DNA from 3 places in the Marinomonas pontica genome. Region 3 is predicted to be linked to each of the others. Evidence: predicted binding sites of a transcription regulator. Region 3 holds the regulator's gene; each other region holds the start of a gene.
The links. Region 3 encodes FNR, which switches genes on or off when oxygen is low (the NO sensors DNR and NnrR bind a similar motif). Its sites were predicted from a motif close to TTGATNTANATCAA; they were not measured.

Region 1 (10,670 bases), 590 kb from region 3:
TGGCCCATTGGTCTTGAGCAAACACACCAACACGGTCTAAAACGGTTTCTTCGTCTTTATAAAGCGGCATGGTGTAGTCGCTAACGTTGTCTGTGTACTGAGGGTTGCTTAGGCTTAAATCTGATACACCAGAACTTGAGTTTGATCGGTAATAAAGAAAGTCACCATAAAGATGGAAGTAATCTGCGCCGACTAAGACGGTGTGGTCACCTAATTCAGCAATTAAATTACCTGCGACCGTAGTGCCTTTTTTGTTGCGAACTTGGTCGCGATATTGACGTGTTACCATATCGCTATCAGTCGAAGAAATTCCGGTCACTTCATGGTATTTCTGCGTTTCGGTATTTTCAAAATAGCGTAATGTTAAATTACTGGTTAGCCATGCGTTAATGTCATGATCTAAGCGTGCTTGAAAGACTTCGGCATCCAGCTCTTGGAAATCACTTGATGAGTTCGAGTTCCAAGACGTATCGGCCAAGAAATTACCGTCGTCATCCGTAGGGATACCGCGTAATCGCGCCCCTGAAATGTACTGATGAATCTTGGTGTATTGAAGATTCAGCGTGTTGTTGCTGTCGATATCCCACGCATAACCAAGATCAATGATCTGATTTTCTTCTTCTACGTTCGTGCGGTACGAATCCTGTCCGTCTGAGTAAACACCAACTCGGTAACGCTGAGACGCATCTTCATTTGCGGGGCCAGAGGATTCAATGCTACCGCTTAAAAAGTCTTTGTTTCCGGCACTGATTTTCAGCGTATTTTTCTGTTCATACGTCGGTTTTTTGGTGACGTAGTTGATAACGCCGCCCGGTTCACCTGCGCCGTACAGGGCGCCAGATGGGCCTTTTAAAACTTGTACTTGTTCAATGGTGAACAGTTGTGGAATAGAAAAACCACTGAAAGGGTCGCCACGCATACCGTCATATAAGATTTCATCTTGATTGAAGCCACGCAGTGTTACGTTGGCGACATTGTTTTGCGACATGCCTGAGATTGAGCGGTATAAATCGGTGATTTGTCTTGCCGCTTGGTCTTCTATTAATGCTTCTGTGACTACTTGAACCGACTGCGGCGTTTTGTCGATAGGTGTTGCGGTTTTTGTCGCGAGTGTCGCTTCGTCTTCCTTGTACAACGATAAAGCACGTCCTTGTACTTGCAGTGTTTGAAGTTCTATGTCGGATCCATCCTTAATTTGAGCATCTCCCTCATTGAGATACACACTTTGCTCAGTATTGCTTGTTGTCTCTGCAAGCAGTGCTGTCGAAAACACAAGCGCCCCACAGGCTTGCATCATGATTAAGGTGGTTCTTAGTGCCATAGCTAAACCCGTTATAATGATAATTAAACGCGCATGTTAGTGTTTATGATAGTCATTTACAAATGAGAATTGGCGAACAAAACTTACAATAACTGCGAAATACTTGGGGTGAGGGACGTTTTGGAAAGGGAGTCAGCCAGAAAAACACGAGAGGTGCCTTTCTGGCTGTAAGCAGTGCAGGCGTGTTTAGGCTTTTTCAGCGGCCAGTCTGGTTGCCTTGATGTACCCTTGCAAGGTGTCTTTTAGTTGAAGGCGCTGTTTCTTCAATTTTTCTTCTTCAAACGTGGCTGCTGGCACAATTTCTTGCTCGATTTTCTCAACCGCTTTTGTCAGGTGGTTGTATTCGTCATACAGCTTTCTGAAATGCGCATCGTCCATTTTTAGTTGATGAATGTCGTCTTTGAATTCTGGGAATTCATTAATAAGTGTGTGGTCTTCAATTGGCATAACTTTCTCCTTTAAGTGTTTGCTTTAAGATTAGGTTAGCCTAGTTAAGCGATTTCTCTCTTGATGCTTGTCAGGCTTTCCTTAGATTGTTATGGCTTGTTTATGGCGCTTTTCAAGCGTTAGGAAGCCAGTATCGGAGAGGTGTCATGGTTTGATGGATATCTTTGCTTATATTTGACGAAAAAGCCGCAGTAGAGCACCTTGCTGCGGCTTATTTCGGTTTTTATCTAAACTGTCTCGTTTCGCCCAATCCAACGCGTATTGGTTAGAAGTTGAGTTCGACTCTTGGTTTGCTGCTCTTAGAAAGGTCTATTTCTGGCGAGCAAAGGAAGATTCTGGACGATGTAATCCCTTCACTTACCAGATAGTCTTTTAGGTGGTCAGCGCGTTTTTGCGCTAAATTTCTGGCTTGCTCTTTGGTCTCATCGTCAATGGATACCGGTGGTTTTTCAAATCCTAAATCCACAAAACTGGTCACGCCGCAGGCTTTAAGTTGGCTGTCTTTTTTGTCCTTCATTAAGGCGGTAAGCTGGTTTAAAAATGCCTCTTGCGAATCGTTCAAAGTGTCTTCTTCAGCGTTGAAAATGAGCGGTTCTACTCGGATTTTCAGCAGCTGGTCACCCGCCAGTTGAGCAATGCTAATGACGTTGGCATAGGGAATAAATGTTTGCATTAAGTAAGTACTGGAAGCGGTATACAGGGCTTTTTTCACCGGTAAGAATAGGAAGTCTTTCCAGCCAAATTCTGGGTTATTGATGTCCCCAGACAGTGGAATGTTTAAGTCTATATTGTTGTCGCTGTCTTTTAAGATACCAACAGCAATGTTCAAAGGCACTGCGCCGGCTCTTACGACGGAATTACTGTCTTGGCGGCCACCTAAGTCAAATTCTCTCAGTACAATGTGAGAATCACCATTTAATGTGCCGCTTTTTGCCTCTAGGTTGAGATCCAAATCGAGTTGACCGGAGTCGATTTGATAGCCTAATACGTTGGCGATATACGACGAAAAAGGCGGCAGCTCGGCTTCTCGCACTTGGACTTTGCTTTGAAGCGTTAACTTATCGGCCAGCGGCCACACCGTGGCGTCGGCTTTCAAAGTTGTGTATTTGCCACTGCGCGCTTTGAATGAAAACACAGTTGCTTGGTCTTTTTTCTTCGAATTTAAGTCGCGTAAGGACAAAGTTTCTATGTCCAGTGATCGCTTCAGTGTTGGCGTGATACTTCTATCTTGGAAGTAAATACTGGAAGCGCCCGTGGTATCGTACGCACCAAGAACCACATAATAGGGCGCTTTAAAAGCGGGATCTTGTGCATCCGTGGCGATAGGTGCGACATCATTTTCTCGTGGTACGGATTTAGTGTCTGGTGTCGGCTGGGTTGCATCTTGTTGATCTGCGCCACTGGTGAACACAAGGTTTTCAATGCGCTTTTGAGCATCAATCATTAGGTTAATAGTAAACGAATCGGCGGTGATTTGTTTGATGTCTGCACCGTCTTGATTGGCTGTCACTTCCTCTATGCGGATGTGATTGACATGGCTTAGAGATGGCAATGCCTGTTTGGTGGATTCCGTAAGTATCTGCGAAACGGTTAGATCATCGAGGTCTAACTGCGTCAGCGTGACGTTGACATTGTCGCCTTGTTGGCTAAATGACAGATCGTTCAAACTGGCGTTAGCCCAAGACGCGATGCGTTTATTATCGGTCAGTAGACTGTCTAATGCGCTGCTGGAAAAGTTGATGTTTTGTCCTGTAATTCTAGGTGACTTCCCCATTTTTTGTTCAAAATCGAGTTGTTTTGCTGTCAATGTTGCTGCGCCTAATGACACCTGTTTTTCATCGATGTGTTTTGCGTTGACACCCTCAATAGCCACCTTCAACTGATCGTTTTGGGCAGATAACGCATCATCACTTTTTGTTAGTGATAAGGTATTCGACAACGTAAACACATCATAATGAGCGGTATTTCCAGCTTGTTGTACGGCCAATCCATTGCTTTGTATGTCTGTAAATAAAGACACACTGACAGCGGCTTTAGGATCCATTGCCACGTCCACATCTTTTAAGGCAATGTGCAATTGTTTGTTTTGCACGGCAAGACTGTCTAACGATAGTGCTAATGTGTTCACGTCGAGTGTTGTGGAGGCTAGGTTGGCGTTCAGCCCGGACTCTTTATCTTGTTTGATCGTAAATGGTGTTTTCAGCGCTAAGTCGTCAAACACTATGTGCTGGCTGGCTTGAGCAAAACGGGATTTGCCCAATTGCGTTATTAGATCGCCCGTTGCCGTTATGCCCTGTTCACTTTGTTTTACATCAAATGGTGTGCTGAATTGAAGCGTTGCAAGTTGTACATCAAGATCAGCTTGAGCGAAATACGGCTTTTCCAGCGCTAAGTCTAGGCGACCTTTTGCAGTCAATCCTGATGTATCACGAGAGATATCGAACGGTAGGTTCAGAGTCAGTTTGTCCAGTTGTGCTTGGCGGTCTTCTTGAGCAAAAGACGACTGTGTGGAGTCTAATGTCATGGTGCCTGTAGCGGTTAATTGGTCGGCAGAAACAAAGCGAAGGTTAGCTTGGGACAGCTGCAGCGAGGTGGATTTGGTTGAGGATCTGTCTTGTTCGCCTAGTGGTAACGTTAGGTCTGTGATTTTAGTGTCCAGCGTCAGGTTTTTAATGTCATAAACGGCGCGGTTATTGACAGATTGCAGTGAGAACAGAAGGCTTGCATTCAGATCGAGTAGACCGCTTCCTGTGTTGTAGGGAGCTGGCAAAAAGTGTTTGAAGCTGCTGATCATCAGGCGAGTGTCTGTGATGTCGATGTTCGCATTTGCTTGTTCCGGCGAATAGTCGAATTGGCTGTCTAATGACATTTCAGCCTCATTCACTAAGACAGATGCGGCGATATTACCTTGCCATGTCAGACCTTGACCCGATAAATCTTCAATGCGCAATTGCTTTAAAATAACGGTATCGGATTTAACTGGGGTGTTTAAGTCCGCTTGTCGAGATAGAGAAACTTGCCCATCGCGAATGGTAAACTCCGGTAATGTAATCGACCAGGGCGTGCTGGCTGTGTCAGCGGAATTTTCTTCCTCTGTAGATGCTTCTGACTGGTCTGTCGGTGCAATGAATTGTGTCGTATTGATACCAGCCACGATCCAATTTTTTTCCTTTTGAGCGACTGTTAGGTGCAACCCTTCAATGTTTGCTTCAGAAATATGCACGGTTTTGGTGAACAGAGGCCAGAATTCAATGCCGAATGTCGCTCGCTTTAGCGACAAGGTATCGTGTGTTTTATCGTTTATAACAATGTTTTTTACATCAATTTTGGGTGGGAAAAAATCAATCGATAATGCCCCTACAGAAAGGTCTTTACCTTGCTCGTTCAGGTAAGCGGTAAGATAGTGTTGCGCCACATAGGGAGTAGCAAACCAGATGGCTGTGACAAGGCCAGTAACAGCGGCAAAGGGGTAAAAGACAAAGTGTTTGAAATGTTGGCGTGTCATCATAAAGTGCCTTTTGGTGAAGCGTATGAGGGGAAAAAGTTTAACCGTGTTCGTCTTTCTCTACTGTCTGATCTGTATTTTCGGAACGCAGCGGCATGCGCATTAAATAGGTTGTGACGCAAAGGCCAATCACGATTAATCCGATGGTGGCCCAAAAGCGAGACACGATAAAAATGGAGATCGCCATGCCCGTCCACATGAATAAAATGGCGCGGTTTCTGGCGTGTTTTGGAATGCCGTCAGAAGACTGCCAATCCCGAACAATAGGGCCAAAAAATTTGTGCTCAAGTAACCAAGTGTGGAATCGATTTGATGATTTAGAAAAGCACCAAGCGGCCAATAAAACCAAGGGGGTTGTGGGGAGTAAAGGCAAAAAAATACCAATAATGCCAGTGATAAGTGAAAACCACCCAAGCATTAAATAGAGAATTCGCTTTCCTTGCATAGGCTTGCCCACGTAAAAGGTAAAAGAAATGGGCTGTTATCTCGCCAACCCATTTCCATTATGCGGTTATTTTCCAGAATTAAAAATAGCCGCCATGCTGTCTTCTGGTTCGCTTTCCACCAGTGGCCATCCACCAAGGCGTTTCAAACGATTCACCATTTCGCAAAAGAGTTCAGCGGTTTTTTCAGTGTCGTATTTCGCTGAGTGTGCTTCGGAGTTGCTAAACGGGATAGAGGCCGCTTCACACGCTTTCGCTAACACAGTTTGTCCATATACCAGCCCTGCTAAACTTGCCGTATCGAAGCTCGAAAATGGGTGGAATGGATTGCGTTTTACATCCGCTCGCTCAATGGCTGCGTTTAGGAATCCGTGGTCAAATGCGGCGTTGTGCCCCACCAAAATGGCGCGTTTACAGCCTACAGATTTCAGTTCTTTGCGAACTTTTGTAAACATTTGAGACAGCGCTTCTTCTTCTGGCATGTCCTGTCTATCAGGAGCAAACGGGTCAATGCCGGTAAAGTCGAGCGCTGCTTTTTCAAGGTTTGCGCCTTCAAATGGCTTGATCAAAAATTCTAATGTTTCATGGATGTATAAATCGCCATTTTCATCCATTCTTAGGATGCTGGCCGCCATTTCTAACAAAGCATCTGTTTTTTGATTAAAGCCTGCGGTTTCTACGTCGATAACAACAGGTAGGAAGCCGCGGAATCGATCTTTGATTTCATGGTTTGACAAAAGAAGGTCCTTAATTCTGCCGCTTGATCAACAGTAACGGTATACAATAGGATCGCATCATAACACATTTGATAATGCTTGAACGAGATGTCTAAATGGGAATTCCCCAACAACTTCTAATTCGCACCACATTTTTATTGGCCGCTGGCTTAGCGTGGACGCAGGCTAACGCCATTACACATTACCAATCGGGTATTTCGGATTCTGAGTGGCTTCTTGCGGGCGATATTTTTTCTTGCAGCTTAACGCATCCCGTGCCGAATTATGGCGAAGGTCATTTTATAAAAGAAGCGGGCGAACCGATGAAATTCATCCTGCAACCGCAGAATGAAAAGTTGGGCCCTGGCCAAGTGTATATTATTTCCCAAGCGCCTGATTGGTCGCCGGGCGTGAAGCCAGAAACGCTGGATATTTTACCTTACCCAGGTTACGGGTTAACCGTGGAAGTGGGTGGCAAAGTGGCGGAACGTATGTTGACGAGCTTGGATCGTGGTCGACATCCAGTGGTCGCTGGAACTGCGTGGGAAAACAGCCGAGAAACCGTAGAGGTGGGGCTGTCGAACATTAATTTTGCGCCAGCCTACAACGAATTTAGACGCTGTTTGTCCAGTTTATTGCCCGTTAATTACGATCAGATTGCCAGAACAGCGGCCTTGTTTACGACAAACGGGGTTGATCTTACGGACCGAATTAAAGCTCGTTTAGATTTGGTGGCCTTGTATGTGTCTTCCGACCCCAGTGTGGAATACATTTACATTGATGGTCACACAGACATCATTGGTTCGCGTCGAGATAACCGAGAATTGTCTAAAATACGTGCCGAAAAAGTGACGGCGTATTTGCTTGAGAAAGGCGTGCCCGCGGCCAAAATTATCTCTCGTTATCATGGTGAACGTTATCCTTCAGCGACCAACAATACGGCGCAAGGTCGAGAACGTAACCGACGTGTGACGATTCGTTTGGAAAAAAATGAGGCGAGTTGATTTGCCGATTTTCTGATTGTCTCTGAATTGTAAGAAATAGCCCTGTTTTGCCGATTTATCTGTGTAGAACGGGGCTTTTTACTTGCTAAGCAAGAATCGAGATCTTACACTTACCACCCCTTTTTTTAAATTATTTGCGCCGCCATGTACTGGTTTGAAAGCATTGGTGAGGGAGCGCGAGCTCGTTGAGGAGAATAGAGATAATGTCTGACGTGAAGAAGGTTGTGCTAGCCTATTCAGGCGGCCTAGATACTTCCGTAATCGTGAAGTGGCTTCAAGAAGAGTATAACTGTGAAGTGGTTACCTTTACCGCTGATTTGGGTCAGGGTGAGGAAGTAGAACCAGCTCGCGCTAAAGCTCAAGCGTTGGGTATTAAGGAAATCTACATTGAAGATTTGCGCGAAGAATTTGTTCGCGACTTCGTTTTCCCTATGTTCCGTGCCAACACTATTTACGAAGGTGAGTACCTATTAGGTACATCGATCGCTCGTCCATTGATTGCAAAACGTTTGATCGAAATTGCCAATGAAACGGGTGCGGATGCTATTTCTCACGGCGCGACAGGCAAAGGTAACGACCAAGTGCGTTTTGAACTTGGCGCGTACGCATTGAAACCTGGCGTTAAAGTGATTGCACCTTGGCGTGAATGGGACCTAACGTCTCGTGAAACGCTAATGGCTTACTGTGAAGAACACAAAATTCCGGTTGATTTTTCGACTAAAAAGAAAAAATCGCCTTATTCTATGGACGCTAACTTACTGCACATCTCTTTTGAAGGGGATCAGTTGGAAGACCCATGGACAGAGCCAGAAGACGACATGTGGCGTTGGTCTGTTTCTCCAGAAAATGCACCAAATGAACCTACTTACATCGAAATTGGTTACGAGAAAGGCGACCCAATTTCTATCAATGGTGAAGCAATGTCTCCTGCAACTATCTTGGAAACATTGAACAAGATTGGTGGCGCGAACGGCATTGGCCGTGTTGATATCGTAGAAAACCGCTTTGTTGGCATGAAAGCGCGTGGCTGCTATGAAACACCTGGCGGCACTATCATGATGCGTGCTCACCGCGCCATTGAGTCTATTACACTAGACCGTGAAGCGATGCACCTGAAAGATGAAATGATGCCTCGCTACGCTAAATTGATTTACAACGGTTTCTGGTGGTCAGAAGAGCGTCGTATGATGCAAGCTTTGATCGACACATCACAAAAATACGTAAACGGTACAGTGCGCCTTAAGTTGTACAAAGGTAACGTAAGCGTGGTTGGTCGTCAGTCTGATAACAGCTTGTTCGACAGCAAAATTGCGACATTTGAAGACGATGCTGGTGCTTACGATCAGAAAGACGCAGCAGGCTTCATTAAGCTGAATGCACTTCGTATGCGTATTGCCGCACAAAAAGGTCGTGGTTTTCTAGATAACGACAAGTAATCACTGTCTGTTTTAGAAAATTAAGCTTTCAAAAAACGCTCCGTTCTTGCAGAATTGGGGCGTTTTTTATTTTTTGTACGCTTGGTCAATATTTGTGATTAGATCGACTGAGTTGACTGCGTAGTGGTGTTGGGTAGGACGATCTACCGTAACCCATGTTCATACTGAAGGAAGGCTATAATGACAATTTATAATGTTGGCTCGATTAACCTCGACCACCTTTATCAGCTTGATCACTTTGTTCGACCTGGTGAAACCATGGCCTCAGACAGCTACCAATGTTTACTGGGTGGTAAAGGGGCAAATCAGTCTGTGGCGTTAGCCAAGGCAGGGGCTGACGTTAAACATGTCGGTGCTGTGCATCACAGTGATCAAGCGGTGATTGATCAGTTAGAATCGCTTGGTGTTAACACGGACTTAATCAAGCGAGTAGACACAGCCACAGGTCATGCGATTATTCAGCTCACCAAAGCCGCGGAAAACTCGATTATACTGTACCAAGGTGCAAACCATACGTTGTCGGAAGCGCAAATTGACCAGGTGTTATCCAGTGCAAGTGCTGGTGATTGGGTGCTGTTGCAAAACGAAACCAATCTGATCGAATACACCATGCGTAAAGCACAACAGCATCAGGTCAAGGTTGCGTTTAATCCAGCGCCGATGGATGCAGAGCTGACAAAGCACGTTTTGGAGTTTGTTGACTTATTGATCGTCAACGAAGTCGAAGGCATGGATTTGATGGGAACAACAGATATCGACAGTACCATCGCTGCGTTTCCGAAAGCGTACCCTGAACTTGCGGTTCTCATGACGTTAGGAAAAGCGGGTGTGTGCTATTTTAGTGGCAACGAAACCTTGTCTGTGGACGCTTTTTCGGTTGACGCTGTCGATACGACCGCGGCAGGGGACACATTTATCGGCTACTGTTTGTCTTCTTTAATGAGTGGGGACGATATGACTCAGGCAATTACTCGTGCCTGTGCAGCCTCTGCCATTTGTGTTACACGTTTGGGGGCGGCGTCATCCATTCCAACACAAGACGAAGTGACGGCTTTTCTTGCTGAACATAGTTAGCCAAAAACCGTTAACCAAAAGAATTCGCTAAAAATAGTTAGCCAAAATGACATAGCAAACAACAAATTGCTAAAAGAGGAACAGAAACATGGCTCGTAAAATTATTATTGATACCGATCCGGGTATAGACGACGCAATGGCGATCTTTTTTGCCTTCCAAGCGCCACAGCTTGACGTGCTGGGTCTGACTACGACGTTTGGTAATGTGTCTGTGGAATTGGCAACACAAAATGCCATTACCTTGACGGAAATCGCCAAGGTAAATGTGCCTGTGGCGAAAGGTGTTGCGGTACCAAGTAAAATAGCCCCACGCCCACATCCTGACTTTGTTCATGGTGCTGATGGTTTTGGCAATATCGATTGGCCAGCACCAAAAGGCCAAGCCGTTGATAAAAGCGCCGCGCAGTTTATCGTTGATACTGTGCGTGAATTTCCAGGTGAAGTGACCATTATCGCTCTTGGTCCGCTAGGTAACTTGGCAAAAGCGCTTGAGCTTGATCCAGAAGTAGCCAACTTAGTCGATGAAGTGGTGTTAATGGGTGGTACTGCGATTGAATACGGTAACGTATCCCCAGTAGCGGAAGCGAACATCATGAACGATCCTCATGCGGCGGATAAGGTATTTACTGCGCCTTGGCAAGTGACCATGATTGGTCTGGATGTGACGCATCAAGTATTGTTGGATAACCCTATTCTAGAGCGTATTAGAGAAGCAAACCCAACA
Region 2 (10,670 bases), 620 kb from region 3:
AATTGTTATCCAAATTTCCGTCGCAGTTAGACTGGATACCGCAACGTGAACCGGCAAGATTTCACCAATCGCCCATGGCTGACGACCGTATTCTGCAACAAACCAGCCTGCTTCGTTGGCGATCCAAGGCAATGGCAGGCACAACACGATCAATTTAAGGAACAATGGGTTATTACCAATACGACGACGCGCATTTTGATAAAACGCCGCAGCAAATACCACCAACATCACAAAGCCACAACCCACCATGATGCGGAAGGCGAAGAACAATGGCGCCACTTGCGGAATAGAGTATTCCACCGCCTGATCGATCTCTTCAGATGTCACCTTGTTCATGTCTTCATTGAAAGCCGTAACCAATAAGCCGTAGCCAAGGTCGCCTTTCACTTTTTCAAAGTTTTCTTTTACCAAAGGATCCGTATTACCGCTGCGCAATTCTTCAAGTAATTGATTCGCATAGATACCGTTGATAATACGTTGACGATTATGCTCTTTCAGCTCTTTGATGCCTTCGACTTCTTTGTCTAAAGAACGCGTGGCGATCAAGCCCATCAAGCCCGGAATTTTGATAGCAAATTCGGTTTCTTCAAGCTCTTGATTCGGGAAGCCGATTAGCGTGAAGTCAGCCGGTGCTTCTTGTGTTTCCCACTCCGCTTCAACCGCCGCCAATTTCACTTTTTGCACTTCGCCTAGCTCGTAACCAGATTCGTCACCCAAAAGAATAACGCTCAAAATAGACGCCAAACCAAACGCAGACGCGATGGCAAAAGAACGGCGAGCAAATGCAAGATCACGGCCTTTCAGTAAGTAGTAGCTTGAGATAACAAGCACGAAAATCGCGCCCGTTGTGTAACCCGCAGATACTGTGTGAACAAATTTCACCTGCGCCACTGGGTTAAACAACAAAGCACCGAAGTCGACCAATTCCATACGCATGGTTTCGTAGTTGAATTCAGAACCTACTGGGTTTTGCATCCAGCCGTTCGCGATCAAGATCCACAAAGCCGACAAGTTAGAGCCTAATGCTACGCCCCATGTCACAACCAAGTGTTTTACCTTGCTCAGACGATCCCAACCAAAGAAGAACAAACCCACCAGCGTGGATTCTAGGAAGAACGCCATCAATCCTTCTATGGCCAAAGGTGCACCAAAAATATCACCAACATAATGAGAGTAGTAAGACCAGTTCGTCCCGAATTGGAACTCCATCGTCAAACCTGTTGTTACGCCTAGCGCAAAGTTGATACCAAACAATTTACCCCAGAACTTAACCATGTCTTTGTAGACTTGCTTACCGGTAATAACATAGACAGACTCCATGATAGCCAGCAAGAAAGACATCCCTAGTGTTAAAGGGACAAACAAATAGTGGTACAGAGCAGTGAAAGCAAACTGAAACCGCGATAATTCCACTACAGCTTCGTTAATCATATAACTTCAACCCATTCATTTGATTGAGAAAAAAGACGATCGTAGACACTTACTTAGTATGTGTTCTTGTTATCCAACGCCCACCGAAGCCCCAAATCAGTATGAGGCTTACTATAAGGCTGGATTATGAGTGCTGTTGCGATTTGAAACATTGCGTTAGATCAAGATAAAGAGAGTGAAAGAAATAAGTAGGCAAAAAGATCGAGCTGTCATGCGTTTTGAAGCGAGTCCATTCTATACAAAATCATCTGCACGCTTTGTCGCTAAAATGTATTATCATTTCGCACTGATCTAACCTGTTTGAATGTTGGAAACTCGCCCATGAAAGCCATGCTAAATCGCTTGCCTAACAAGGTTTTGCTCTTTGTACTGAGCGTAACAACGCTGCTATTAACCGCTTGTTCGATGCCAAAAGAGCTGGATGAGAACGAAGACATAGCCAGGCAAGTGGCGAATACACCGGGAATGATTCAAAACCATGTACTGTATATTTCAGGGCCGGACGGCGATTTCAAATTGCACTATGCCAGCAGCGACCCGAGCAAAATGTCGCGCCATACAGTGGTCTTTGTGCACGGAACGCCGGGGGATTGGTCTTCTTTTGCCCGATATTTTCAGAATGCCACCCTAAAAGACCGCTTTCGACTCATTTCGATTGATCGACCAGGCTGGGGAATATCCACTTATGCGGGCCATTACCCTACCGAGCTACAAAAACAGTCCAGTCAAATTGGTTTAATGCTAAAAAACATTTGGGAACAAAACGGCCAACAGAAAATCATTTTGGTGGGGCATTCTTTGGGCGGTTCTCTTGTGCCCATACTGGCGGCGGATTACCCTCAATACGTGCGAGGCGTGGTGATTTTGGCTGGAGATCTGAGCCCAACACTGGCAGAAGGCCGTTGGTACAACACCTTGCTTGATTGGACGCCGGATTTTTTGATCCCAGACAAATGGAATAACTCAAACAAAGAAGTACTGGCACTGTCTCAAAGCTTGGCCAATGCCCAAACAACACTGTCTGGGTTAAAGGTTCCCATCACCTTATTACAAGGCACTGAAGACACACTGGTAGATCCAGAGAATGCCACCTTCGCAAGCCAGTTGTTTCAACACAGTGAGATCAAAATAGACAGAATTCAAGACGCTGGACACTTACTGCATTTGCAGTATCCAAACCGCGTGATTGACGCCATTGAAGACGTCAACTCGCGCAGTCTTCCTTAGCTTGCCAAATAGTCACTGGCGTTTTCTTGTCCCATGTATTTTCCCAAAATAGCCAAGGGAACATCTTTAAGGTTCACCACGATCAAGCCGTCTAAAGCATTGTGAAAAGCAGGATCAACGTTGAAACACACCAACTTGCCGTTCATTTTTAAATACTGTCGAATCAAAACCGGTACGCCTTTGCCCTGCTCCATTCTTGACAACACATTGGACAATAAAGCCACACTGGTTAATGACGACAATAAATTCGGCTGCCAAAACACCGAACCGCGATTTCGCAACGGAGTAGAGGCGGTCACCAATTCTGCTTTGGTTTTATCGTAATAATGAATCGATAAGGTCGCGGCGATTAATTGACGTGCGGATTGGCTGTAGTTATTACTGATACTGACAGGGCCAAAAAGGTGCGTGTAACGAGGGTTTCGAGACACAAAAGTCGCAATGCCTTTCCATAACAAAAGCAAGGACTGTAGGCTTTTTTGGTATTTTGCTGCGACCACAGAACGCCCCATTTCAAGACTGCTCCCCAAACTGTCTATAAACGCATGGTCATAATTAAACAAACTGCGCGAATACAATCCATCCAGTCCGTGAGCCTCGATGAGCTGGTCCACTAATCCCATACGATAGGCACCGACTAGCTCTTTATTACCGTGGTGCCAAACGAACAACTGATGGTAGTACAAGTCATATTTGTCAACATCACACGCCAAACCGCTGCCCTCACCCACAGCACGAAAATTCTCTTCCCTGACTCGACCAATTTCCTGAATCAGCTGTGGAATAGAATGTGTTGGTGCGCAATACACGCAGAATTCCCCCTGCTCTAACAACCGCATACTGTCTGGCAATGCCATCACTTCTGCATCCAGTACATTGGGGGCTAGCGGTGAAATAATCGGCAAATCCACCGCCGTTGCTTGCTCGCTTTCACGGTCTGTTCGCTGCGTACTCATTAAATAGGTATTTAAACGCAAATAGCTCACCAGCTCACGATTGTCGTCAAATTGGCTCATTTCCGAATACGGGATGGCGTCGCCGATGGAGACCTCAATGACCGACGATCGTTTATTGAGTAATTCGCGCCCCAATAACGCCGTGCGAAGTAAAGGGTGAAGACGACCCGCTTGATAAAACAACGCGCTGTTTTGTCCATTAATAAACATCGGTACGGTAATCGCGTGGCTGCGCTTTAAGAAGTTCGCCACCGACTGACTCCATTCGATGTCCGCCAGCGTTTTCTCACTCGTTGGCGTGTCTTTGAGGTAAGTCGATACTTCACCCGCTGGGAAAACAATCAGCACACCGCCCTCGGCTAAATGTCGATGCGCATCGCGAATCGCTTTGCCATTCGTGCGCTGTGCCGACGCGCCACCAAACACATTCACACCAATAAACAGCTCACTGATTTCAGGCAAGCGCTTCAGCAGTTCATTGGCCAACACTTTCACATCAGAACGGACACGACCAACCAAATCCGCCAATATCACCCCTTCAATCGCCCCAAGAGGATGATTCGCCACAACCACGACAGGGCCTTTTTGAGGAAGGTTATTGAGTCCACCTTTGGCTATCGAATAGTCAATATTCAATGCATCTAGGGTATAACGCATAAACTCAAAACAGGACTGACAACGAGGTCGATGTTGGTACAAGCGATCTAATGCAGCGAGTCCTGTCGCCCATTCTACAATCGATTCCCCCACACCAAATGGTGTGACTCGTGGTAAACGAAAAGGACTCAACACACGCGTCGAAGTAGCCAACATAATAATGCTCCTCAATACACCCATTTAGCGACAATTTGATTCAAAGTGCCTTGCGGATGTTTTGTATCCCGAAGCGTTAAAAACGCCGCACTTAACCACACCAAACACGCCATTCCAAACAACAAACCGCCATCATTGCCAATGACCTCACCAACGGCGTTAAACTCAGGCATGACCACACCCAACGGCGTGAAAAAATGGAAAACAATCGCCCCGCTCATGACTCCCAGCGCCATCAAAGCCCCGACACCATGCCAACGACTGAACAGCAAAAGAGCCGCAATCAGTTCAGCCACACCAATAATGTAGCCACCGTATTGCCCAAAGAACGCCAAACCAGACCAAGTCCCCAACACACCGAAGATATAGTCGGTTTCATAAGACCCAGTAAATTTAAAAAACAACGACTGCACAAAAACAAACGCGATAAAGACAGCGGGAACATACTTAGTAAAAGACGGTTTCATAAAAGAAGATTTCATCGTAATTGACCTTATGAATTGCGGTTATGGGCGGATCAGTGCGGGCCAATTTTCATCGGCCTGCTTAATGTGCAAGGCACGATTTTGATCCCACTTGCGCTTGATGTCGTCGTTGTAATTCAGGTACAACTTGCCGTCCACAACGGCCCAGTCTTTTGGGTCAGCCGAGGCAAAATCGTTTTTCGCTGAAATCGCCCAAGCACAATAACCACCGTACTGCGGCGCGTATTTTTCAGGCTCTGCCACAAACATATCCAAATGCTGTTGCGACACAAAATACCAATCCGCGCCTTTGTATGTGGTCACGAAATCAGGCTTGCCTTCCACAGGTTTATTGTCGGTAAAATACGCCACCGTATCGTATCCATCTAAGGCTTTATTGCTAAAATAGCCGGTATAAATTTCATCTTGCGCGACCACAAAGCCACTCATAAACAAAGTCAAAAAAACCATTAAGCGCGTCATAAGCACTCCTAAACTAGGGTTAAACAAAAAGACCAGGGTGAGATTCCGTTTTTTCTAAGTAACTTGTTTTTAATGCTAACGTCGCGGCCGTCAAATGCGTGCAAGGCGACCCCGCTACATAGCTCATTTGTCGATGCTGTTCAGACACTCTTACGCCAGTGAAACTCACCGTTTGCGCGTCATCACGATGCATACAAACCGACATATGCGATTGCTCTGGATGATGCTGAGCATGAAAGGCCAACAAGGTGTGCGAATCAATGTTAGGTAATGCGTCATAGACAGATTGTCGATAGGTAACTACGTCTTCCAGCGCCACTGCGGAAGAGAAATACGGCGAAAACGCCGCCACAACACAGAACGACTCCCCATTCCATTGCAACTCCCGTGCGGTAGAATGACCCAATTCAAATGCCAGCAGGGTAAAAGGGGCAAACACGCCCAATTTCAATTCTGAAAACCGCTGAGCCACTTCCGCAATCGTCTTCGCACTAGACAAATACTTTACCAATTGTCCTCGGCTAATCAGCTCTCCAGCGGGCTTTTTGCCTTGGTAATGATTCAACAAGCACAGTGACAAACCGTGTTCGTTGACACTGATCCAACTGCCCTGACCAACAGGGTCAACCGGCATTAACACCTTAACCCCTCGCAGAATAAACGTCTGAGGTGGCAACGCTGGCGCACGGGATTTTTGCTCATCACGATTGAAAAACAATTGATACCCCGATGCGTCTATCCACCAAGAAACCGAACACATAGTTATTGCCCTCGCAAAAAAGTGGCTGTGGCTGGCGCAATACCAAAGTCATCATCCATTGGCTTATTCATTAAACTGGCTGCGACATTGATCATCGCAAAATGGTGGTTTGCATGAAGCGCGGCAAAAGTAATTTCTCGTTCTAAGGTCGATGTCATAAGACAATCTTGCGTGTGTGTTACCGACACTTCCGTCACAATGGTCACGCTTTTTTTAAGCTGCTTTTCCGATAGTCCGGTCAACCACTGAACCAACACAGTAATATCGTCTTCGGCCATCTTTCGCGATCGTTCAACGTCATGACCGCGGCGCCTTTGATTGTAATCAATCACAATGCTGGCTCGATAAATGGCGTAAAACACGTCCAACCAATGGCGGAAATGTTCCCCAATAGAGCTGCTCACATACGGTTTCATCGACGCTTGGTACGCCTCATCATCTAATCTGCGCAAGCAACGCAATGCCTGACCAAATATTTCCAGCGCCCCCTGAATCGTAGGCGCATATGGGATGGACTGCGGCAGATCAACGGCGCTCTTTTTACATACCGATTGCATACTCGTTCCTTTCATACAGTGCGTTGACTAATCCGTACTTGGATAATGTTGAACCAATGACTTTTCTTCACGCCAAGCCTGCAATAACGCACGCAGACTTGGCGTTTTGACTCCGCGTTTTCTCTGTAACGCACCGATTTCAAATAAAATGCGATACTGCTTCAGCAACGTGCTAAAAATCTCAAACAATGAGGTCTGACGATCCCAAATATGTGTTGCTTCACTGCTCGCGCCGTTCATTTCTAAAATGGAGAAATTCTCGCCCGCCATGAAAGACTCCATGTCTGCAAATTTGATATCCAAACGACCGTAGTAATAGCCGTCTACGTCCTTCAAAATGCCATCAAGCCGACGCGTTAATGCGGGTGAAATGTATTGGTTGCCATTACGAAAAATCGAGCCACGACTGTGACTGCCCGCAAACGCGAGTGGGTACTCTTCGCCTTCTGCGGGAACCCAATCCAGCTTTTGTGTATGACGCGGAAAGTACAAATGCGTGAGCTGACCCGCTCGTGGGCAACGCTCGATCAGCTCTTTTAGAGTGTGTGTACCATCACCAACCACACTGGGAGCGTATTTCAAGGTTATGGAAATAATCTTGCCTCGTTCTTGGCCGGGGTAACGCACATAAAACACACCAGCTTCGGCTTGATAGGGAGCCTTACGCTGTAATAAAAACCGCGCAGATGCAGGAAACGTTTGAAGATAATCGCGCAGCTGCGCTTTGGATTTCAGTAATTTGACTCCCACACCTCGACACCCCAAATCTGGCTTCGCCACAATGGGAAAAGACAGCTGAGCCGAGTTCATGGCTTGCATAGCGCTTTCTAGCTGGGCATCAAGGTTATGAGCATTTTTCGTCAGTGTAATAAAAGGCTCAATCCACTGTTTCGCAACAGGGCCAGCCAAGTTCAAAATATCGGTCTTGGATTCGCCTACCATGCCACTCAACTTAATACTTGGGTTGGCAATTAACGGCAAACACAGGTCACCATGACGCAGACCCAACGCAAGGCTCTGTATGACCACTGGCGCATAGAAAAACCAGCTCGGCATAAATTCATAAGGGGAAATACTGGCGTTTTGCTCCACTTCCAGCAGCGGCATTCCCGCATTCATTTTACCAGGCGAAATGAACCGCCCTTCTGTCATGGCGCTCATAACTTACCTCGTGTGAAAGACGGTGTCAGAAAACGATTCATCAAAAACAACAAAACAAAGGCCAAGGGGATCACCCCCCACTTCCATTCGGCCAATGCAGAAAACACAACGTTTCCGAGCTGATATATCAACGTAAACACCACCAACGTCCATAGGGACGTCGCCAGCAGAACGGCGCTCATAAACAGCGGGAGTGGGATAGAAAAAAAACCGCTCAAGGTAAAACCAATGGTTCGCAAACCGGGGATAAAGCGAATTAAGAACAAATTCGCAAAAGCGCGTTGAGTAAGCTTTTCTCTTACAACGTTAAAAGAGGTATGGGTTAAAGCACGGTAGCGCAACCATCGGACATTACGGGCGTAACGCCCTAATAAGTACAAGCCCACATCACCACTGGCAATGCCGATAAAAATCGACAACAACGCAAGCGATGGCGACAAATGTCCTTGCACTGACACGGTGGCTGCTGTGGCAATCGCTAAGTCTTCAAGTAAATAAGACAAAAGCACAATGCCAACACACAACACCGGTAAGGACGTGTTTCCCGATGTCAGCCATGCTTGAAGTTCTGCAATCACGGTACATTACCCACTCAATTCGTCTAAACACTTGGTCAACACCAAGCGGCTTTTTGTGTTTCTAGAACTTTGACGTGGGCAGGCGTGGCTTTCTTACACTAATACTGAAAAAAAAGACAAAACAAAAATCGCGAACATGAGAAAATACAACCGTTGGGGGAAATCAGCGATAACGCGCATCGTGTTGTTGTTTACGAGTAGAACAACGGTTCAAAATATCCCGTTTTTGCGCGTCAGAGGACCGTTGCCAATTCATGATCTCCGTAATGGTGCGATAGCAACCGACACAGACATCATCGCCATCCAAACAACAGTGACGAATACAAGGACTTAGCACCTTCGATTCGGATATCTCGTTCACACCGGCGATTGGCTTATTCTTCATGCGGATACATTCTTGGCCATGTTAATCAGTCCCAGTTACTGCGACGCAAACTTTTAATTTGGCCTTTTTGCTTTTTCTGATCAACGCGCTTTCTCTGCGAAGAACGTGTGGGTTTGGTCGGGCGGCGCGCTTTTTGAACGCGTACAGCGTCAAGAATCAGGTCTTTCAAACGAGCCAGTGCGTCTTCTCGATTCAATTCTTGGGTGCGATGTTGCTGTGCCTTGATGACAATATCACCGTCTTTGGTGAGCCGTGAATCACTCAGCGCCAGCAAACGTTCTTTGTAAAATTCTGGCAAAGACGAATTCGCAACATCGAATCTAAGGTGAATGGCCGAAGACACTTTATTCACATTCTGCCCACCCGCACCTTGAGCACGAATGGCTGTCAGTTCTATTTCATGATCTGGGATCGACACGGCGAGGGTAATTTGCAACATGGTAGTAGCGCTATGATTCTTATCTATCGAATTGGTCTGCGATTATAACAGGCTTATTAAGTGTTTGCTTTGGCGCATCGTTTATCAGTACATTATCGGTTACAATCGCCGACTTGTTTCCGACTAAATAGGAGTTTTTTGTGACCCAATTCCGTCCTTGTATCGATCTACACCAAGGCAAGGTTAAGCAAATTGTAGGCGGCAGCCTGAACGACAAAGGCGCCACCGAGAACTTTATCAGCGAATACAATGCTGAACATTATGCCCTAATGTACAAGGAGCATAATTTAGTGGGTGGGCATGTCATTGCACTTGGCAAAGGCAACCAAGAAGAAGCGCTCAGCGCACTTCGCGCCTACCCAGATGGTTTGCAATTTGGCGGAGGCGTCAATAATCGTAACGCAGCAAGTTACCTATCAGCAGGGGCGTCGCACGTTATTGTTACTTCTTATTTGTTTGAAAATGGCGAGTTTTCTTGGGATCGCCTGGACAACATCAAACGAGAAACCGGCACCGATCGTTTGGTGCTCGATTTAAGCTGCCGTCGCACAAAAGACGGTTGGTATATTGCGACAGACCGCTGGCAAACCATCACATCGACGCAAGTGAACCAAGAAAACTTAATAGAGTTAGCAAACCACTGTGACGAGTTTTTGATTCACGCGGCAGACGTTGAAGGCCTACAAGCGGGTATTGATGAAGACTTAGTCACCTTACTTGGAAAAGGCTGTCCTGTTGCTGTGACATACGCTGGTGGAGCTCGTTCGTTAGCGGATTTAAAGCGTGTCCATGAACTATCCAACGGGAAAGTCGATTTAACCATCGGCAGTGCCTTAGACATTTTTGGTGGACAAGGTGTGACCCTAGACGAATGCATTTTGTGGAATAACTCGCAAAAATAACCCTACGTTTGAGGCAAGTAATTTGCTTGCCTCAAACGCTTTTCTCGACATGTCCCCCGCCATACCGCATACTTAGTGGCCTATTTTTTCGCCTCTAATCCTAGGATTATTCAATGCCTACATTACGTTCTGGCCTTTTACTTGCAACGCTATTACTTAGCGCCTGCTCGATGCCAATTTTACAAGATTCCCCCTCTTCCAAGGTGGATAATCGCGACACAAATACCGTTCAAACCAATGCGCTAGACACGCCATCGGTAAACACTTCTGCGGCAGAAGAGTTAACACCAACGAACACGACCACTGTGCCAACAGAAAATTCTTCCACCAACAAGACGCTAATGAAACAGCTTGCGGATCAAACCGCCTTGGCGCAATCCAATCACACCGAATTGACCAACCGACTCGGCAAAGCGGCGGGGTTACCAAAAGTATCCCCAAGCCAATCTCAGACCGACAAAGAACTGAACGCCAGCATTCAAGCATTGCGCACCTATGTCAGCCAAACCAACAC
Region 3 (10,670 bases):
AGATCCAGTGCACATGTCTAATATATTTAACGGATAGTTTTTAAGCCATGGTGCAAATTCACTTTCAAGCAAGGATATGATGGGAGATCGTGGAATCAAGGTGTCTTTAGTGACTTTAAATGGAAGCCCCATGAACCAAGCTTCACCCAGAAGATAAGGCAGCGGTTCGCGTTGATTAATACGTGTTTGTACTAATTTGAGAATGTGTTTCTTTTCATTGTATGTCAGTGCGCAATCCAACATGTCGCGATCAAAATCAAGTGGTAGTTTAAGAGCCCCCATCACTAAATGAACCGCTTCGTCCCATGGGTTATCTGTGCCATGGCCATAAAATAAATTAGCGTTTTGGAAACGGCTGAATGTCCAACGAATAAAATCTTTTATGCTGGATAAATCACGAACGGCAGTTTGTTTGTTGCTCATCTTCTCTTCTTAATTGTAATTGCGCGGTGCTGTGAGTGGCGCATTATAACGGTTATTGTTTCGAGCCTCTATCCTTGTATTGTATGCTTTTCACGGAAGTGGTCAGAGCCTCTAGTTTTTCCGTCATTTCGTGCCATCTTTTCTGATCGCTTAATGCGCTATTTGTTTTGATGCTGTCTAGCTCAGCGTTCAACTTTCCGTTTTCTTTCATTAGTAATGCTATTTGATTGTCTTGCTTAGCTAAATTCACTTGTTGTTGGGCCAGATTGATTTGAAGCTCTGCGCTGATTTTTTGCTCTTGTTTTAATTGACTCGTGAGAACGTTGTTTTGAGTGAGTATGTCTTGGTATTGCTGTTCTTTATTGAGCAGCTTTATTTGCAATTGTTCAAGGTCATTGCTTGCTCTTTTGTGTGTCTTAGTTAATTGATCGTGAGCGGTTTGCAGATCGATCAATACGCCAGATAAAGCAAGATACCCTCCTTCTGTTGCGTCGAGTTTTCGTTGTTGATGTTGTTCTATTTCTGTGGACTTTTCATCCAACAGCTGACCTAGGTGTTGAGTGACATCTCTTGAAAATCGCTTAAACAGAGGAAGTAAAACCGAGTCTAATTCTTTTAGTTGATGCTGTTGGTGCTCTTTGTAGCTTTCTTCCCATTCTGCAATGGCATTCATGAAAGTGGTGTTTGAGCAACGACGACCGTCTTTTTGCAGAAAATATTCGGTCAGTCGAGGAATATTAGGAAACCGGTTGTTTTCAATCAAATCCCAGCAAGCCTGATCTATCTCTTCTCTTGCTATATTTGCTTTTCTCGCCATCGTTAGCTGTCCCACTGATTTTTATTTAATAATATCAGGAATTATTTTATCAAATATATCCTTATGTAGCCACATAGGTGTTCTCAATGCCCTCGTTATGCATTTCTTCCAATTCGCGCAATAGCTTTATTTCAGGCAATAAAAAAGCCCCAATCAGGGGCTTTGTAAGTTTTAAGCTTAGAGGCTATTGAAGGTTTGTGCTATTAATGACTCTTGTCGCCATTTCAACACCAAGCTCTTTCGCCAATTCTTTCCAAGAATCTTGTTTTGGCTCGTATACAACAGGTTCTGCATTAGGAAAGCGACTGTCTAGAATGTCATTAACACTGGCTAAGCCGTCAATTAAGCCAATTTTGATGGCTTGCGAGCCCGTAAACACCATGCCAGAAAATACATCGTTAGTAATGACCAACTTTTTTCCTCTGCCTTCTTTCACTGCGTTGATGAACTGTTGATGCGTTTCATCCAGCACCGCTTGCCATTTCGCTTTGGCTTCTTCAGTCATGGGGGTAAATGGATCCAGAAAGGCTTTATTGCGGCCAGCGGTGAATGTGCGACGCTCAACACCAATTTTTTCAAGCAAATGGCTGGCATCAAAGCCTGATGAGATGACACCGATGGAACCGACTAAACTGGCTTTGTCCGCGTAAATTTCGTTAGCAGCGGACGCGATGTAATAACCTCCAGAAGCCGCCATGTCTTCGACCACGACGATAACCGGAATTTCTGGGTAAGCTTGTTCTTTACTACGAATGGCATCGTAGATAATGCCCGAATGCACAGGACTACCGCCAGGACTGTTCATTTCTATAATAACACCAGTGAGCTGTGTATTTTGATATGCATTATCCAGCAATCGAACGAATTCGGATGACTCAATTTCCGCGTTGGCGCCTATTACGCCACGCATCGGAATCATTGCCACTACATCTCCTTCGAGACTTACATCTTGCAGGCTGGACTTTGCGAACCACCCAACGATCACGGAAATTACAATAATCAATGTAAGAAAACGAAAGAAAATTTTCCAGCGGCGACTACGACGTTTTTCTATCAGGTTTTCACTCAGTGTTTTTTCTAACAAACTCCAAATTTCTTTATTCGGGTCAAGGTTATCTTTCACTGACGATTTATTTGGTGGAGATGACGTCGCATCTGTGATTTTGTGTTGCTGATCTTCATCTTCTGTCCAGCTCATTACTTTAAAGCCCTAATATAGTTGGTAATTGTGTAAAGTGGTCAATGATGGCGTGTGGCTTACAAGCTTTTAGCCGGTCTTCATGATGTGCGCCATAGGTCACTCCGACGCTTTTCATGCCTGCATTAGTTGCCATTTCTAAATCATACTCTGTGTCGCCTATCATAATGGCGTTCTCTGGTAATGTATCTAATTCGTTGAGTAACTGTTCAAGCATTAGCGGATGCGGCTTTGATAATGCTTCGTCGGCACAGCGTGTTGCAACAAAGTAATTTTCCGTCTTAGTTAGAGCCATAACTCGATCCAAACCTCGTCGACTCTTTCCGGTGGCAACCGCCAGTTGAATTCCCGCGACTTTTAACTGATCCAAAACCGCTAATACACCGGCATAAGCCGATGGTGGCGCTTGGTCAGCGGCAACGTAAATACGTTTATAATGCTCAATAAGATTATTTTGGTGGGCACTTTTTAGTTCTGGCCACACTACCGATACGGCTTTATCAAGTGACAAACCAATGATGTTTTTAATGTCTTCTTTCTGTCTGGCAGGGGCATTGGCCAGACGGCCTGCTTGGAGCATGGATTCGCAAATTTTATCGATGGAATCGAATAGCGTACCGTCCCAATCAAAAATCACCAATTTAACCATAGATACCTCTTAAGAATGGTTCGTCGAAAGTGTACCATACTCGAAAATGACTAAATAAGGATTGGCAATGACTTCTGGTTATACATTAGAACAGCTTTCAATTGATCAAAGCGTCGAATACCGCAAAGTAGTCACAGAGGCAGATGTTCACGCGTTTGCTGATGTGACGGGTGACACAAACCCTGTGCATTTAGACGCAGAATACGCAGCGACAACCTCTTTCGGTCAGCCTATTGCCCACGGCATGCTGACGGCGGGCTTTATCTCAGCCGCAATTGGTACACAGCTACCTGGGCCGGGTTGTATTTACTTAGAACAAACTCTGAAGTTTCGAGCGCCAGTATTTATTGGGCAAGAAGTGATCACGACAATTACCGTTACCGACATTAATGAAAGACGCCGACGTGCAACATTAAAAACCGTGTGCGAATGCGACGGTAAAGTTGTTGTGACAGGTGAAGCAACAATCATGTTGCCAGCAGCAACCGCTTAAAACCGACATGATGTGACTACAAAAAGTAAGGCGATGTAAATTCGCCTTACTTTTAGATTTTCCTTTTTTTATGTCAACTTAGATTACATAGACATAACGATACGGCCCGTAATTTCGCCTTTTTCCATATCGGCAAAAATCTCGTTGATGTCATCAAGTTTTTTCTCTTCTATGATGGCCTTCACCTTGCCACGCGCTGCAAACTCCAAGCATTCCTCTAAATCTTTTCTTGTACCAACGATAGAACCAACAACACTCACTCCATTCAGCACTGTGTTGAAAATAGGAAGCGGCATGTCATCTGCTGGCAAACCCACTAAAACACACTTACCGCCACGTCGAATGACATCATAACTCTGCCTAAAGCCTGCTTTGCTTACTGCGGTACACACGCTGGCATGAACACCACCCGTGGCATGAAGAATATCTTCAACGACATTGTCAGTTTTAAAGTCACAGTACGCTTCTGCACCTAGCGAGATAGCAAGTTCTCGTTTCGCTTGGCCTGTGTCGACTGCAACAACCCGAAAACCCATAGCCACAGCATACTGGACAGCAAGATGGCCAAGTCCGCCGATGCCAAAAATGGCCACCCAGTTTCCAGGTTTCGCCTTGGAGACTTTGAGCGCTTTATAAGTAGTAACACCAGCACAAAACAATGGCGCCGCGTCAACAAAACTTAAATTAGCAGGCACTTTGACAACATAATCGGCATCCGCAGCACAATATTCCGCATAGCTACCATTAACGGAGTACCCAGCATTTTGTTGCGAGAGGCACAGGTTTTCATCGCCACTCAAGCAATATTCGCAATGACCACAAGCGCTGTATAACCAAGGAATTCCAACCCGATCACCTTGCTTAATGTGCTTCACAGCGCTGCCCACTTGAACAACCTCTCCAACACCTTCGTGTCCAGGTACCAACGGCAAAGTCGGTTTCACCGGCCAATCTCCATGGCATGCATGCAAATCAGTGTGACATACACCACAAGCATGAATTTTTACAAGTACCTGATGAGACTCAATGTTAGGCATTGGAATATCTTCAATGTTAAGGATAGACCCGAATGTGTTGGCGACCGCGGCTTTCATACTATTCTCCTGGTAGTTTGTGTTTCCTGTGATATAGCGTATCGGAAAACACCAAACAGAAAGTCGACATAGATCAAGCCTTATTCATTATGACCATAATGGTTCAACAAAGTAGCGGATCGTGAAAATATGCGGCATTTTGTAAAAAAGGCTGTAATTTCAATGGCATCAGGCCTATATTCAAAATATAAATCAAACATTTGGTGCTCCATGAAATTCCAACTCCTTATGATCATTGCCGTGATTGCGTCGTCAATTTTGACGATCTCTCAACGCGCTAATGCAAAAGAAGTTAATCAGTTTCGCTGGATGGAACCAATAGCCGAACAACACTGCGGCGAAGTGGTTGCTCTTGATGAAGAAAACGGATCAGATAAAGGCTGCTTGGCTCGTCATTCATCACATAGTTTCGCTGAAGCAACGTTTTCACGCTCCTTTTACAGAAGTTCCTATTTTCTCACATCAGCCATCCATAGCAACGTTAACCCTAGGGCGCCACCTTTTTCACTGATCTAACTCACCCCAATTTTTATCTATTCATTTTGTACTGGTGACTAATCATGAAAACGTTAACGTATGTATCAACAAAAAATGTAAATGAGCTAACTTGGCCTACCACTGTCGAGAACATCACTCTCTACTCATCCGCTTTGTCTGTGTTCACCGACTTTCAAAATGCAGGTCCTCGAGTCATTGAATCCAGCACCCCTGCTGATGAGCTCGTGCATTTAATGAGAAAAGAACACGTCCGAATGAAAATTGTCGTCGATGAAAACAACCAATTTATTGGGATCATTAGCTTAGAAGATTTATCTGAAGATGTGTTTATTAAGCAAGTAGCGAATGGGTTTAAGCGCTCTGAATTGATGGTTGCTGATTTGATGAGATCAAAAGAAGTGTTACTCGCTCTTTCTTATACGTCACTTAAACATTCAGATATTGAATCTCTTCTATTTAGTCAGCGCAATAATTCTTTGCAACATTTACTTGTCATAGATGAAGAGACAAAAGCAATACGAGGTCTGGTGTCTTCAAACGACGTCGCCCGTCACCTAAGGTTAGATATCGACGTTTCTTATTCAAGTTTTGAACAAACTTATCAAAGCGCAATTCATGGACAAAAAGAGTCCTCGAGTAATCTGAAAGTGGCTTAAAAACATTTAGAAATACCGGAAAGCCCAGAAAAAACTGGGCTTTCTTTCATTCTTTTTCAACTCGACTTTTTTTCAATCCAATAGTAGTAAACACTCCCTTCTTGTTCTTGCTTTACCAGTGTGTGCCCGAGAAATTGGCAAAACTTTGGTATATCGCGGGTTGTTGATGGGTCTGTCGCGATCACTTTAAGTATGTCTTTCGCAGCCATTTTTCTCATTTCCACATGCAGCATCATTACTGGCTCAGGGCACAGTAAATCCGTTGCATCAAGTACGGCTTGATATTCCATAGTATTCTTCTCTGCTGTATTAATCTCTGCACTCTAGCTTGTTGTCTAACCAATTTTTGGTGTGTGCGCTAATTTCTGAAATCGTATCATCGATGCTTCTATTGTATTTTTTTAGCGTCTTGAAGTCATGGTCTGCTCCCTCAATCCAAATGATTTCAACATTGCTGGGGAGGTTTTGACGACTTACCCACTCCAATGAGCCAAGCTGATCTCTTGTCCCTTGTATTATTAGACAGGGAGCGGTCAAATTTTCTAGGAATGACAATCGGTGCTTTTCTGGCTTCCCAGCGGGGTAAAAAGGAAAACCAAAACACACGACACCTTTGACCATTGGTAAATTAGTCAATTGACTAGCGACCCGTCCTCCCATTGATTTGCCTGCAACAATACAAGAGCGCTCTTGTTCGATGCACTTGCTAAACTCTGGGATTAGCGTATTAAACCGAGGGGGCGGTCTTTTTTTGCCTGAGCGTTCTTGTTCCTGCATATAAGAAAATGTCACAGGATACACGGTCTGTTGCGCTTCTTCTGAAAGCGAGCGACAAAGCTGCGTCATAAATTCATTTTTATGACCGACTCCCGCACCATGGGCGAGGTAAAAATGTGATGTTTTCATAGTATTCAGATTTTAAAAAAACCATTAAATCAAATTCCACGTTCGCTGAGAACGGTGGTCGAAAATTTTTGGGGAAGGTTTGTGTGTTTTTATCCTGTCAGCATGATAATTATTGATCTGCGTCAGAAAAGACCACACCGCTAAAGAGTAGACTTCCTATTAGAAATTTTAATAGGAACACACGATGATTTGGGATTCTTCACTTATTAGTAAGTATGATTTATCTGGGCCCCGCTATACTTCATACCCGACCGCGCCACAGTTTGATCCAGCAATCAGTAAGATTGCTCTAATCGACAAGATGTTAATGCCATCGGATGCCCCTTTGAGCTTATATTTCCACATACCATTTTGTGCACACCTTTGTTACTACTGTGCATGCAATAAAATTGTGACAAAGCAATATGACAAAGGTGTGGAATACGTCGAACTGCTCGGTGAAGAAATGAGGCTACGTAGCCTGATGCTCGATCACACCAGAGACGTTACGCAGTTGCATTTTGGCGGTGGAACTCCCACCTTTTTGACAGAAGAGCTGATCGCAACTCTGTTTGAAAACATCAAACAGTATTTCAATTTAGTAAATGATGGCACTCAAGATTACAGTATTGAGATAGATCCTAGAGAAATTACCTATTCAAAGCTGAAATTATTGACGGAAATGGGAATAAACCGAATCAGTATTGGTGTGCAAGACTTTGATGCTAAAGTACAAGAAGCCATTCATCGGGTTCAGCCGCTTACCATGGTGTCTGAGCTTGTGGACAATGCTCGCTCACTGGGCATTAAATCCATTAATTTTGATTTGATATATGGCCTGCCCTACCAGTCACTAGAGGGATTCAAAGAAACTCTTGATCAGGTGATTTCATTGTCTCCTGAACGTATTTCATTGTTTAACTATGCGCACCTGCCTGAGCGGTTTCGTGCTCAGAAACGCATTTTAGACAACACTCTTCCCTTACCCAATATCAAGCTAGATTTATTAAAAATGAGCATCGAATACCTAACCGCAGCGGGTTACGATTACATTGGTATGGATCATTTTGCTAAACCCAGCGATGAATTAGCGCTTGCTCAAAAACAAGGCAAGTTACAAAGAAATTTTCAAGGCTACACAACACATGCTGGTACAGACTTAGTGGCTTTTGGTGTGTCTGCTATTAGCGATTTAAATGGCATTTATATACAGAACTACACAGACTTATCTGCTTATAGGAGTAGTATTGAAAAAGGTCAACTAGCGATTGCAAAAGGGTACATTAGTGACCACGATGATAGAGTTAGACATCAGGTTATTATGACGCTCATATCTCAATTTAAATTGGACGTTACAGAGGTAGAGGAAAGGCACAAAATTCATTTCTTCGATTATTTTTCTCAGGAAATGGACAAGCTATCTCCTATGCTAGAAGATGGAATGATTGAAATAGACCAGTGTGGAATGCAGACCACAATTAAGGTTACCGAGCGTGGGCGTTTGCTTATTCGATGCATTTGTATGGTTTTCGATAAGCATTTAAACAACACAGTAAAATATTCTAAAGTAATATAGATGGATCTCAGGGAGAGCTAAATGTCAATGACACACACACATTCGCGTTTTAATAGCACGTTAACTTCGCAGTGCCAGAACTGCAGTTTAAGTGCACTATGCCTTCCAATTGCTCTAGCTGATGAAGACATCAATAGATTGGACCAAATTATTGAGCGTAAAAAACCACTCAAAAAAGGTGAATTCCTTTTTCGTCAGGGTGAAGCCTTTGATTCCGTTTACGCTGTTCGCTCTGGAACACTAAAAACGTTTAACATTACCTCTTTTGGTGAAGAACAAATTACTGGCTTTTATTGCCCTAGTGAGTTGGTAGGCCTAAGCGGCATTGACTCCAACACCTACCCTGTTTCTGCCAAGGCTTTAGAAACAACAACCGTCTGTGAGATACCATTTAGCCATCTAGAAGAGCTTTCGTCTCAGATACCATCATTAAAGCACCAACTGTTTAAAGTGATGAGCCGTAAGATTTCAGATGACCAACAAATGATGGTTTTACTCGGTAAAAAAAATGCGGATGAAAAAGTGGCCTCTTTCCTTTTAAATCTTTCGAATCGCTTCAAAAAACGAGGCTATTCGGCCAGCTCATTCCGTTTGTCTATGTCTCGTGGCGAAATTGGCAATTACTTGGGACTAGCAGTTGAAACGGTGAGCCGTGTCATTACTCGCTTTCAGAAAAGTGAACTGATCCATGTAGACGGAAAAGAAATTGAAATAGTTGATTTCCCAGAAATGCAAAAACTCGTTGGGGTTGCTAGTGATTGTGGTAAAATCTCTCACATTTGAATGATTTTGAGGCAATACCATAATGCTCTACGATGATTACTACGTTAAATCGCTAATCCAAACGGTTGAAGATTGGCCAAAACAAGGCATCAGCTTCCGAGATATCACCCCTATTTTTAGTGATCCTAAAGGGATGAGAATGGTAGTGGATGCTTATGTGCATCGTTATATGGCTACAGATATTACGCACATTGCTTGTATCGACGCGCGTGGCTTTTTGATCGCTGCTGTTTTAGCGTATGAACTTCAAAAGCCACTGATTTTGGTTCGCAAGAAAGGCAAGCTGCCTGGCAAAACCATCTCTCAAAAGTACGCTCTTGAGTATGGAGAAGCAGAGCTTGAAATCCAAGAAGGCTCTGTAAAGGCTGGAGATGAAGTTTTATTGTTTGACGACTTGATTGCAACCGGCGGCACTTTATTTGCTGCAATCAAATTGCTAACAAAACAAGGCGCAAATATTAAAGAAGTGGCGGCAATTATTGATTTACCTGATTTGGGTGGAAGCCAAAAATTACGCGACAGCGATATTCCAGTTTTTAGTCTGTGTGCCTACGACGGCGATTGATTGTAACAGATATAAAAGAGTGTAACTTGATATAAAAAAGGTGGCCTAGGCCACCTTTTTTATATCGTCCAGAAATCTAGAACTAGAAGTCTACTGTAGCACCGACAGACAAACCTTTGTTTGACTCTTTACGCGTATTGTCATCGTAAATAGTCACTGTCTTACCATAGCGAATGTAGGCACGTGCATTGCGCATCGTCATGTATTCTGCTCGGAACTCATATGTGTACATGTGATCCAGATTAGTGAAGGATAATACTTCGGGCGCATAGTACAATGAGCCGTAAATACTAACGCGATTAGCTTGTGGAATCGTGTAACGGTACCAACCACCTAAGCTCAGCGCCATTGACAGATCATCTTCATTATCTAAATCCGCATCGATAGCGTACAAACGTGCGCCAATGCCAACTTGTAACGGCCCGCTTGTGTCTGAGTCTTGTACGCTTAGACCAAGGTGAGCAGTCGACGTGCTTTCGTCTTTATCATGGGTGATACCCGCATCGATACCAAAGCTTCCCAAGTCTAAGTTTACGTCACCTTTAACAGTTTCATTGGTTAAGCTCACACCCGCTGTAGAAGCATTAACAACAGAAGCTCCAAGTATTCCAGCAGTAAGAAGCAATGTTTTATACGTAAAGTTCATTAGAAATATCCTATAACGAAATTATGTTCAGTCGGTTCAAAGCATCTGGCGCTTGCTTTAGACCTTTAAAATCAAATAACTCTGTGTCTGCTAAGTGCGATGGAACAACATTCTGCATAGCCGAAAACATTGTTTCCGTTCTACCAGGAAATTCTACTTCCCACTTTTGCAGCATATCTTTCACAACTTGTCGTTGAAGATTCTCTTGGGAGCCGCAAAGATTGCATGGAATAATGGGATATTCCTTCATCGTAGCAAACGCTTCAATGTCTTTTTCTTTGCAGTATGCCAAAGGGCGTATAACAACATGTTTACCATCATCACTTAGTAATTTTGGTGGCATGGATTTCAATTTTCCGCCAAAAAACATGTTTAAAAATAACGTTT

Region 1: the regulator FNR is predicted to act here: its motif matches at 1,829-1,842, upstream of AABA11_RS05470 (HP1242/YdcH family protein).
Region 2: the regulator FNR is predicted to act here: its motif matches at 1,583-1,596, upstream of AABA11_RS05395 (cytochrome ubiquinol oxidase subunit I).

The regions. Positions count from the first base shown of each region.
Region 1 covers NZ_AP027271.1:1,167,196-1,177,865, forward strand. The annotation lists gene AABA11_RS05465 (TonB-dependent siderophore receptor) at 1-1,321, opposite strand, end outside; gene AABA11_RS05470 (HP1242/YdcH family protein) at 1,508-1,768, opposite strand; gene AABA11_RS05475 (DUF748 domain-containing protein) at 2,034-5,276, opposite strand; gene AABA11_RS05480 (YbaN family protein) at 5,314-5,718, opposite strand; gene rnt (ribonuclease T) at 5,785-6,453, opposite strand; gene AABA11_RS05490 (flagellar protein MotY) at 6,549-7,436, shown strand; gene AABA11_RS05495 (argininosuccinate synthase) at 7,640-8,872, shown strand; gene AABA11_RS05500 (ribokinase) at 9,053-9,946, shown strand; gene AABA11_RS05505 (nucleoside hydrolase) at 10,035-10,670, shown strand, end outside.
Region 2 covers NZ_AP027271.1:1,142,768-1,153,437, reverse strand. The annotation lists gene AABA11_RS05395 (cytochrome ubiquinol oxidase subunit I) at 1-1,431, opposite strand, end outside; gene AABA11_RS05390 (alpha/beta fold hydrolase) at 1,753-2,658, shown strand; gene AABA11_RS05385 (lysophospholipid acyltransferase family protein) at 2,655-4,427, opposite strand; gene AABA11_RS05380 (hypothetical protein) at 4,439-4,909, opposite strand; gene AABA11_RS05375 (YHS domain-containing (seleno)protein) at 4,934-5,374, opposite strand; gene AABA11_RS05370 (NRDE family protein) at 5,394-6,134, opposite strand; gene AABA11_RS05365 (DinB family protein) at 6,137-6,691, opposite strand; gene AABA11_RS05360 (D-alanine--D-alanine ligase) at 6,719-7,852, opposite strand; gene AABA11_RS05355 (DedA family protein) at 7,849-8,430, opposite strand; gene AABA11_RS05350 (DUF1289 domain-containing protein) at 8,594-8,815, opposite strand; gene arfB (alternative ribosome rescue aminoacyl-tRNA hydrolase ArfB) at 8,841-9,254, opposite strand; gene hisA (phosphoribosylformimino-5-aminoimidazole carboxamide ribotide isomerase) at 9,395-10,156, shown strand; gene AABA11_RS05335 (hypothetical protein) at 10,270-10,670, shown strand, end outside.
Region 3 covers NZ_AP027271.1:1,760,931-1,771,600, reverse strand. The annotation lists gene prmB (50S ribosomal protein L3 N(5)-glutamine methyltransferase) at 1-423, opposite strand, end outside; gene AABA11_RS08270 (hypothetical protein) at 476-1,240, opposite strand; gene sppA (signal peptide peptidase SppA) at 1,425-2,438, opposite strand; gene AABA11_RS08260 (HAD-IA family hydrolase) at 2,443-3,087, opposite strand; gene AABA11_RS08255 (MaoC family dehydratase) at 3,155-3,580, shown strand; gene adhP (alcohol dehydrogenase AdhP) at 3,664-4,674, opposite strand; gene AABA11_RS08245 (hypothetical protein) at 4,885-5,190, shown strand; gene AABA11_RS08240 (CBS domain-containing protein) at 5,235-5,828, shown strand; gene tusA (sulfurtransferase TusA) at 5,885-6,118, opposite strand; gene AABA11_RS08230 (alpha/beta family hydrolase) at 6,138-6,734, opposite strand; gene hemN (oxygen-independent coproporphyrinogen III oxidase) at 6,919-8,289, shown strand; gene fnr (fumarate/nitrate reduction transcriptional regulator Fnr) at 8,311-9,072, shown strand; gene AABA11_RS08215 (adenine phosphoribosyltransferase) at 9,095-9,637, shown strand; gene AABA11_RS08210 (YfaZ family outer membrane protein) at 9,720-10,283, opposite strand; gene ttcA (tRNA 2-thiocytidine(32) synthetase TtcA) at 10,294-10,670, opposite strand, start outside.